2 regions of the Blautia sp. DFI.3.45 genome follow, and region 2 is predicted to be linked to the other one. Evidence: riboswitches for the same ligand, from Rfam matches in the RefSeq annotation. Region 2 holds a riboswitch; the other holds the start of a gene.
What was found. A riboswitch is a leader RNA that binds a small molecule or an ion and turns the genes downstream of it on or off. The one in region 2 is predicted to bind cobalamin.
Positions count from the first base shown of each region.

Region 1: linked by a shared signal. The riboswitch ahead of LJE09_RS09235 (leucine-rich repeat domain-containing protein) and the one ahead of LJE09_RS15985 (ABC transporter substrate-binding protein) in region 2 are both predicted to bind cobalamin.

Region 1 covers NZ_JAJDMI010000021.1:39,008-43,074, forward strand. The annotation lists gene LJE09_RS09225 (adenosylcobinamide amidohydrolase) at 262-1,377, opposite strand; gene LJE09_RS09230 (leucine-rich repeat protein) at 1,422-1,703, opposite strand; gene LJE09_RS09235 (leucine-rich repeat domain-containing protein) at 1,681-2,241, opposite strand; cobalamin riboswitch at 2,445-2,647, opposite strand; gene LJE09_RS09240 (hypothetical protein) at 2,940-3,086, shown strand; cobalamin riboswitch at 3,588-3,781, shown strand; gene LJE09_RS09245 (hypothetical protein) at 3,931-4,067, shown strand, end outside.
Region 2 covers NZ_JAJDMI010000071.1:946-5,012, forward strand. The annotation lists gene LJE09_RS15980 (FecCD family ABC transporter permease) at 1-1,063, opposite strand, end outside; gene LJE09_RS15985 (ABC transporter substrate-binding protein) at 1,078-2,178, opposite strand; cobalamin riboswitch at 2,294-2,562, opposite strand; gene LJE09_RS15990 (ABC-2 transporter permease) at 2,650-3,300, opposite strand; gene LJE09_RS15995 (ABC transporter ATP-binding protein) at 3,297-4,067, opposite strand, start outside.

The DNA.
Region 1 (4,067 bases), on a different contig from region 2:
GCATAGGGCATTAGTAAAAATGACGAATTTTAAATTTTTTTATTGATGTTATGTACTGTTTTTTATCCGTCATTTTTACTTTATCCACAACCACCCGGATTCGCTTTTTTGCGGCTTTTCCCTTATAATGTGTATATAGATTTCAACGATTTCAGGAGGGAAGTGAGTGGACATTGAACTTATTCTATTCACTTCCCTTTTGTATTTCATCAGGAGAAAGCAGGCATAGAATATTTTTACCATAAAAATGTGATGATCCAACTATGATCTGACAGAAAAATAACAGATTAAAATATAAATCAGCTGTTCTTTAAGTGAAAATGTTTTCAGTACTTCGTTCTTCCATACATCTTCAGGATAAACATCGCCCAGATAAGTATCCCGTCCACAGTACAGTCCATAAAGAAGCAGCCTTTTTCCCTCTCGGACAGCCTCCGGTTCCATGATTAGTCCCCAGCGAAGCTGATCCATCAGATGAAGATAAAGAGACACACATAAAACCAGATTGCTGTTTCTGTTTCGCGATAGAAGTATTCCTTCCAGCTCAGAAGCTTTCTTAAAACTAATATTGTATGCATGAAAAAGAATCTCATGCTCTGTATAAAAATCCCACAGAGTTCCCGGGGTGATTCCATATCTGCCAGTACGAACAAGAACCTGAAACTGTCTCGGACCACAGGCAGCTGTCTGTTTCATCAGGGCATGTTTTACTGCCATACGGACTGCCCTGCCAATCAGCTCTCCAAGCTTGGAATGTCCGGAGGCATCGGTAAGTGTCAGCTCTCCCTCCATAGCCGAGGCAATCACCATTCCGTCAGTACCAGAACCTGTCGCGATTTCTTCTGAATAACAGCTTCCAAGTAAGAGATGTGAAACGGCCGCTGCTTTTGCCTCCGAAGCAATCATCATTGAGCGGACCATGGCTGCCTCTGTAACATTCTGATTGATATAGATAAAAACATTGATCGTACCGGGTGGCAGCATCTCGTAAGCGCCGTTTCTTTCATAGTAAGAAGAAGGATCTCCCGGACACATTCCGTTTGAATCAATTCCCCCTGTAACAGCAGCAGTCACGGATAACTCCTGATAACAGATTTTCTCAACAGCACACAGTTCAGTCCATGCCGCTGTGCTGAGTGCGGTTGCTGTCTGCGGATCAATTCCCAGCTCTTTTGTATGAATGTTCAGGTCTTCCTCATAGGTGTTTCCAAGCATTTCACATTCATAGGCACCATTCATGCAGTTGATATTTAAAGCATGCGTGAGATGAGCAGTGATCCCGCCATTAAGAGGACTGGTGCTAAGAACCCTTGTTTTTCCCGGAAAAGAAAAAACAGTACATCCCTTCTTTTGAAAATAAGTAAAAGTATCATTCATAAACATTCCTCTTTTTTGTCTGTTCAATACAGATTTTGTTGTTATTAGGAAAAGTATTCTACTTTGAATCCTGACTGCTGGCAGTATCTGTCTACTTTAGAACCTTTATAACAGCGGATTGTAGCCGCTTTGTTGATGATCCATTCCCCGATAAATTCAGGATCATGGCGAATCTCCAGATACTGCAGGCGGTTACATCCATGAAAGATCCATTTTCCAAGGTATCTGACATTGGGCGGAATCACCACAGAGGTCAGATTACAGCACTTAAAAAAAGCACTCTCATCAAGAACTTCCAGCGAATCAGGCAGCTGCAGCGAATCCATTCCGCAGAAATAGAAAGCCTGCTTTCCGATAACCCTTAAATCCCCCCCCCGGAAAAGAAATACAACTCAGTTTCTTACATTTATAAAAAGCCCTGTCATCGATTTCTTCCAGAGAGGCAGGGAAAACAACTTCCGTAAGAGTAGCGCATTCTGAAAAGGCATTCGGACCGATAAATGTCAGTTTGCTGTTCGGGGCGAACTCCAGACTGTTCAGTTTTCGGCCATTGTTAAATGCATTTTTTGGAATACTGGTAAGGCTGGCGGGAATTTTGACTTTTTTCAGAGAAATGCAGTCTGAAAATACCCCTATGCCAAGTTTTTGCAGATGTTCAGGAAGCTCTATTCTGCTTAACCGGGAACATCCCTGAAAGGCTTTGTTTCCAATCTGTTCCATTTCATAGGGAAATACCACAGAACGAATATCAGGTCTGTTAAAAAAGGTTTCTGCTGAGATAGAGCGGCAGTTTTGTGGAAGTTCCATATTCTTCTCAATATACTGTCCGCAGTTACGACGCGTAAGTGTCAGAGAATTTGACATAAAAAAATACTCCTTTGCTGATAGACAATGTTGTTTTCTCTGCATGGGAGTAGTATGGACTATGATAAAAATAACAAGGTACCGATAACTGCCGGTGTTCTATATTCCTTAAAAGGAACAGAGAAAACATATGTAAGGATGATACTTCTGTAAAAAAGAGAACACTAAAGAAGATCACCCTTCCATTTCCTATTGCGTGTAGTTAATGGCGGCAGTTTATAGCAGGTATTCTGACTCACGCAGTAACGCCATGTCTCTCCTTCTCGCATAACGATGCAATGGATATGAGATATGGCTGCACGTATACAGCAGCACGACTGTTCAGGATTCTGACCTGATTCCCTCTTAGCTGAAAGTCCGACATTTCTATACCGTGACTGACAGAACTAAAAACCGGTAATTGTCAATGAATGTTCGATTAAATTGTATTATACACTTTTTTTGGAGAAAAGACAACAAATTTTTTGAGGGGGAGACAAAATCAGGGAGGGGACGCGCAGGGAAAGCGTTTCTTTTCTGTGCGCTGGTTATTGGATGTGTGGGGATTTGTATGATTTGCAGGTAATGTTTTTGGTTTTGAATAATTGCGCGTCGCATTCTCGTTACTTTAGGAAGAAAGTTATACCAGCCAGTGCAGTCCGCTGTCACCGGAAGTAGGGAAAAGATATGCAGAGCCGTCCAAACGGAAAGAGAGAGGGTTGTACAGAGAGGGAAACAGAACCTATAACGCAGATGCCGTAGGCGCATATAATATCCTGAGAAAATATCACTCCGTATCCGGAGTAAAAAAAGAACTGTCCGTAACCGGACTGAAAACACCGGAAATAATAAAAGTAGCTGTATAGCTCTAAAGAGCAAACAGTAGTGGTGCCATGGATGCACCCTGAAAAAAGGCGGTATCCCGCCTTAATTCAGATGCTCTGGTAACTCAGTTGCCGAGTAATTCACAACAGAGGTGTGGAAGATCATTCCTTTGATTTGTATATTCCGCATTGTGGAGATTCTGTAAAAGAGTGTTTTCTCAGACGTATTCCGGGGATAATAAGGGAAGTAATTATTTGTAATCGGGATATTGACAAATTATGGACAAAATGTTAAGATGGTTTCGTAAAAAACGAATAGCGTTTAGCGCACATGTACAGCTCATTACTACGGTAATGATTGAAGAATCGTTGGGTGAGAATCCCAAACAGGGCTTTCGTCCCTTGTAGTATATTCAGTCTGCAATTCACTGTATTCTTGTAGAAGTATTCATAAGGGATACTTTAATATAAAGGATAGGAGTGGATTCTTGGTTTGTACATTGATATTCCCTGCCGAATCCGGCAGGGATTTTTTTTGCACTTTGATAACAGAATATCGGAAGTAACGTTATCTCTTTATCTTTAGCTTTTGGAAATCCGGTGAGATACCGGTACGGTTTCATCCCCACTGTAATAAGGACGAACACTGCGAAACCATTGGAAAGATCCTTTCCGAGAAGGGCAGCAAGTAGGTTGGAACTTTAAGTCAGGAGACGGACTTTAGTAAAAATAAAAAACAAATATCTGTAGGCATAACGGAGGTTTATTTTTTATACCCTTTCTTATGGAAAACAGGTATCAAACGTGGTCTGAAAAGGCTGCGAAATGATATATTTTGCAGGATAACCTGCAAAAAAATAATACATTTAATTAAGGAGGAAACAAAATGAACATGAAAGTAAGAAAAAGCGTGATTGCATTCTTAATGGCAACAACAATGGTAGGAAGCACAGCAGTACCGGCTATGGCAGATACAGTAACTGCAAAAGTGTCTATAAAGACAACTGGTTTAACAGGAAAAAA
Region 2 (4,067 bases):
AGGATTTCCGCACAAGCAGATAAATAAAGCATGGAGCACCGATAATGGATACCAGCACACCGATCGGCATCTCAGAATTCTTCAGGATCACACGACATGCCACATCACACCAGATCAAGAACGATGCACCAAGCAGTGCACTTAATGGCAATAATCTTCTGTGGTCTGTTCCAAAAAGGATTCTGATCACATGAGGGATCACAAGTCCTACAAAGCCGATCACACCTGCACAATATACTGCAAACCCGATCATTACAGAAGCAACGATCAAATAAAAAGTTCTCAGCCTGTGCAAATCAGTTCCCAGTGTGATCGATACATCATCTCCTAACAGCATCAGATTCAGATTACGATATTGCGTCCAGAAAATAATTACACAGATCAATGTAACAGGAAGCATTACACCTACTCTGCTCCAGCTTGCGCCTGCAAGGCTTCCCATCATCCACTTCATTACTTCTGTTGCTGCATTTTTGTCATTGGTGATATAGATAACAAAATTGGAAAAAGCAGAACATACCGCACTGACGGCCATTCCGGCAAGGATCAGTTTAGCAGAAGTAGCTTTTCCGCCCATGTTTGCAATGGCAATTACTGCAAAAGAAGTGACCATTGCACCAATAAATGCAGGAACACCAACTGAGTTTCCACCGAGAAATCCACCAACTCCAAGCATGATCGCCAGTGTTGCACCAAGGGATGCACCGGATGAAATACCAAGTACATATGGATCTGCCAGTGGGTTCTGGACAATCGCCTGCATAACTACGCCACAGACGGAAAGAGCCATTCCAACTGCCAGAGCCAGCAGGACTCTGGGCAGCCGGATCAGCCACACAACATCGTGAACTGCGCCTTCTGCATAGGCGGACAGGCTTTTGATATGAAACAATTTATATGCAATGACACTGTAAACATCTTTCAGTGACAGATCTGCATTTCCAAAAGTGATTGCTGCAAGAATGGAAAAAATCAAAAATGCCGCAAGCCCGATAAGAACTGCCACATACATGGATGTCCTGAGCACACTGCCTTTTTTTGTCTGTGAAACCTGTTCTTTCACTGTTATGTCCTCAATCAGTCAAGATTCACATCCGGATATAATCCTTTTGCGAAAGTTTCAATACCATCCTGTGTACGTGTTGCACTTGCGTACATTTCACTGAGCATGATCGGATAAACACGACCGTTCTTTACAGCGTCAAGGCTCTGAAGTGCTTCGTCATCCTTGATAACGGCAAGCTGGCTTTCTTTTACAGTTTCCGGATCATCACCTGCATATGGCATGTATACAACAAAAATCACATCAGGGTTTGCTGCAATGATATCTTCTTTTCCTGCTGTAGAAGCATCCGGGTTTGCCAGAGTCGCACCCAGTTGTGTTACCATATCTCCACCAAGGCTCTTTGCACCATAGTTTGTGATATCTTCTCCAAGAGGTTCCAGAACCATTACGCTTGGTTTCTCTTCTACATCTGCTGTTGCTGTAAGAGTTTTATCGATCACTGCCTTTGCATCATCTACGATTGCCTGTGCTTTGTCCTGTACATCAAAAATCTTTCCAAGATTTAAGATGTCTGTAAATTCATTTTCCAGAGTTCTGTCTCCGTCAGGGCGTGTGTTTGTGTTGTAATAAGTGTTGCATCCTTTGTCGATCCAGTCTGTTACATTTCCGAGATTTTTATCAGAAAACAGGGAGCTCCAGGATAAGATCATGTCTGGCTCCAACATCGTTACAGTCTCAAGGGATGGGGTAAATTCATCAAGATAATTTGTTTTTGAAAATGCATCTTTAAGTTCATCCGGAACTTCATTGTCAAGACCTGCAGTAGCTACCAGACGGTCTTCCAGGCCAAGTGCAAGCATGGTTTCAATGCTTCCCTGATATACAGCAAGAACTTTCTCTGGTGCCTTTTCATAGGTTGTTTCGATTTCATTTCCATCATAATCATAGGTTGTGATGGTCAGAGGATATTCTGTCTTTGTACCTTCTGCGTCTGCTGTCTTATCTGCATCTGCTGAATCCTGTGCGTCTGCATCTGCTGCCGGCTGATTGTCCTCTTTGATTGTCTCAGAGTCTGCTCTCTCTGCTGCAAAAGCTGCCGGAGCTGCGGAAACTGCCATAGCTGCTGCCATCATAATTGCCATGATTCTTGTGGATAAATACCTGTTTTTCATTTGACTTCCTCTCTTTTCGTATATGTTATTTACCTGTTCGTGTAACCGAAAAGATGGGACTTCAGAAAAAGTAAAATAGAAGTGATAAGAATAACGGATACTTTTTACGGAAGCTCCTTCTTTACGCTGTCAGGCAGGTTTCCTGACTCACAGATCACAGAAAATTTCCACAAAATAAAAACTGATACAACATCCATGCTTCAGCAGTTCATGAATGTTGTATCAGAAATATTTCCAGATACTCTCTGACAGCCGGATTCCGCCTTCTCACATATTTGTGCAATGACATATTACAATCCCGCTTTTTTTCTGTATACAGTGGCCGCAACCGTTCAGGCATTTCACCTGATTCCCTCTCACATTACCATACACAAAATCTGCATATGATAATGTTCACTTAACAGCTTATTCAATTACGCTGATACAATTTTAGCACACTGCTTTTATAATTACAACCATATTCGAGACACATCAGAATTCTTTCTTCTCCATAAGCCGGACACCAATCCAAAAAGACCCCATATATACAATTACTGTAAATAATACAACTCCGGCCAATACCATTCCCCAGTTCAGTCCATTCAGCCATGCATCGACTGCGTCTGCTGAAAGTCCCATTGTTTTTATCAGAATATAAACTACGGCAAATATAATAGCCCACATGACCATTGCAATATAACGTCCTTTTTCCGCTCCAAAATGTATTACAAGCGGGAGCGATACCGCCAGCATAAGAAGTGCCAGTGGAATGTATATCAGGCTGCCAATGATAGTCTCACTCAGACACCCCTGAAGTTCTGCCACACCTTTGCAGATTACTCCCGTTATCGTTGCAATTCCCCACGCTACAGCCGTAAGCCCTGCTCCCAGCAGATATTTTTCCGCCACATACTGTTTTCTGGTAACCGGCAAGGTCATAAGAAACGCAAGACCATTATCAAACTCATCATAACTTATAGTCGTAATGGCAAAAATTGCTGTGACAATCGTAAAATATCCTGTAGCAAAACTGACACTCCCGCTTCCTGCCAGATTCAGGATGACTTCCATTACAACAACCAGGATAAAAAACTGTTTCTGCTGTTTCATCAGTTCTATATCCTTTACAAATAATCCCTTCATACCTGTTCCTCCATCATCACTACCAGATCATCAATCTTTCCATTCTCAATTACAACATCCGGATAATTTTCCATATAAAATTGTTTCTGGTTTGTCAGACACCTGTATCCATAAGCTTCTTTCCGGATCTTAATAAGGTATTGCTGATCCAGTTTTTCGTACTCTTCTTCTGCAACTTTAAGAACTGCATAATCTGACAGCAGTACATCTGTATCCTCATGAAGGATAATTTTTCCGGCATGGATCATATAAAAATCGTCACAAAGACTCTCCAGATCTGATGAAATATGTGAACTGATCAGAATAGAACTGCTTTCATTTTCTTCCATATATTCTCTCAGCATGTTCAGCACTTCATCCCTGGCTATCACATCCAGACCAACTGTGGGCTCATCCAGAATCAGCAGTTCTGCCTTATGGCTTAATGCTGCCAGTACTTTAAACTTTGCTTTCATACCAGTGGAAAATTCTTTGATTTTCTTGTCTGTGGGCAGATTGAATCTTCTGCACTGCTGCAGGAATTTCTCTCTGTCAAAATCCGGATATATGCTTTTCATAATATTGGCCACGCCCGCTGCTGTCAGATACATACTGAAGCCTGAATCTGCAAAAACAACTCCCAGTTTCTGCTTATCCTCCGGCTTAAGCTCTTCTGCCTTTTTCCCAAAGACCTCTATCTCTCCGCCATCCGGATGAATCAGGCCAAGCAAAGCTTTAAATGTGGTGGATTTCCCGGAACCATTTCTTCCAATAAGTCCTGTAATCAT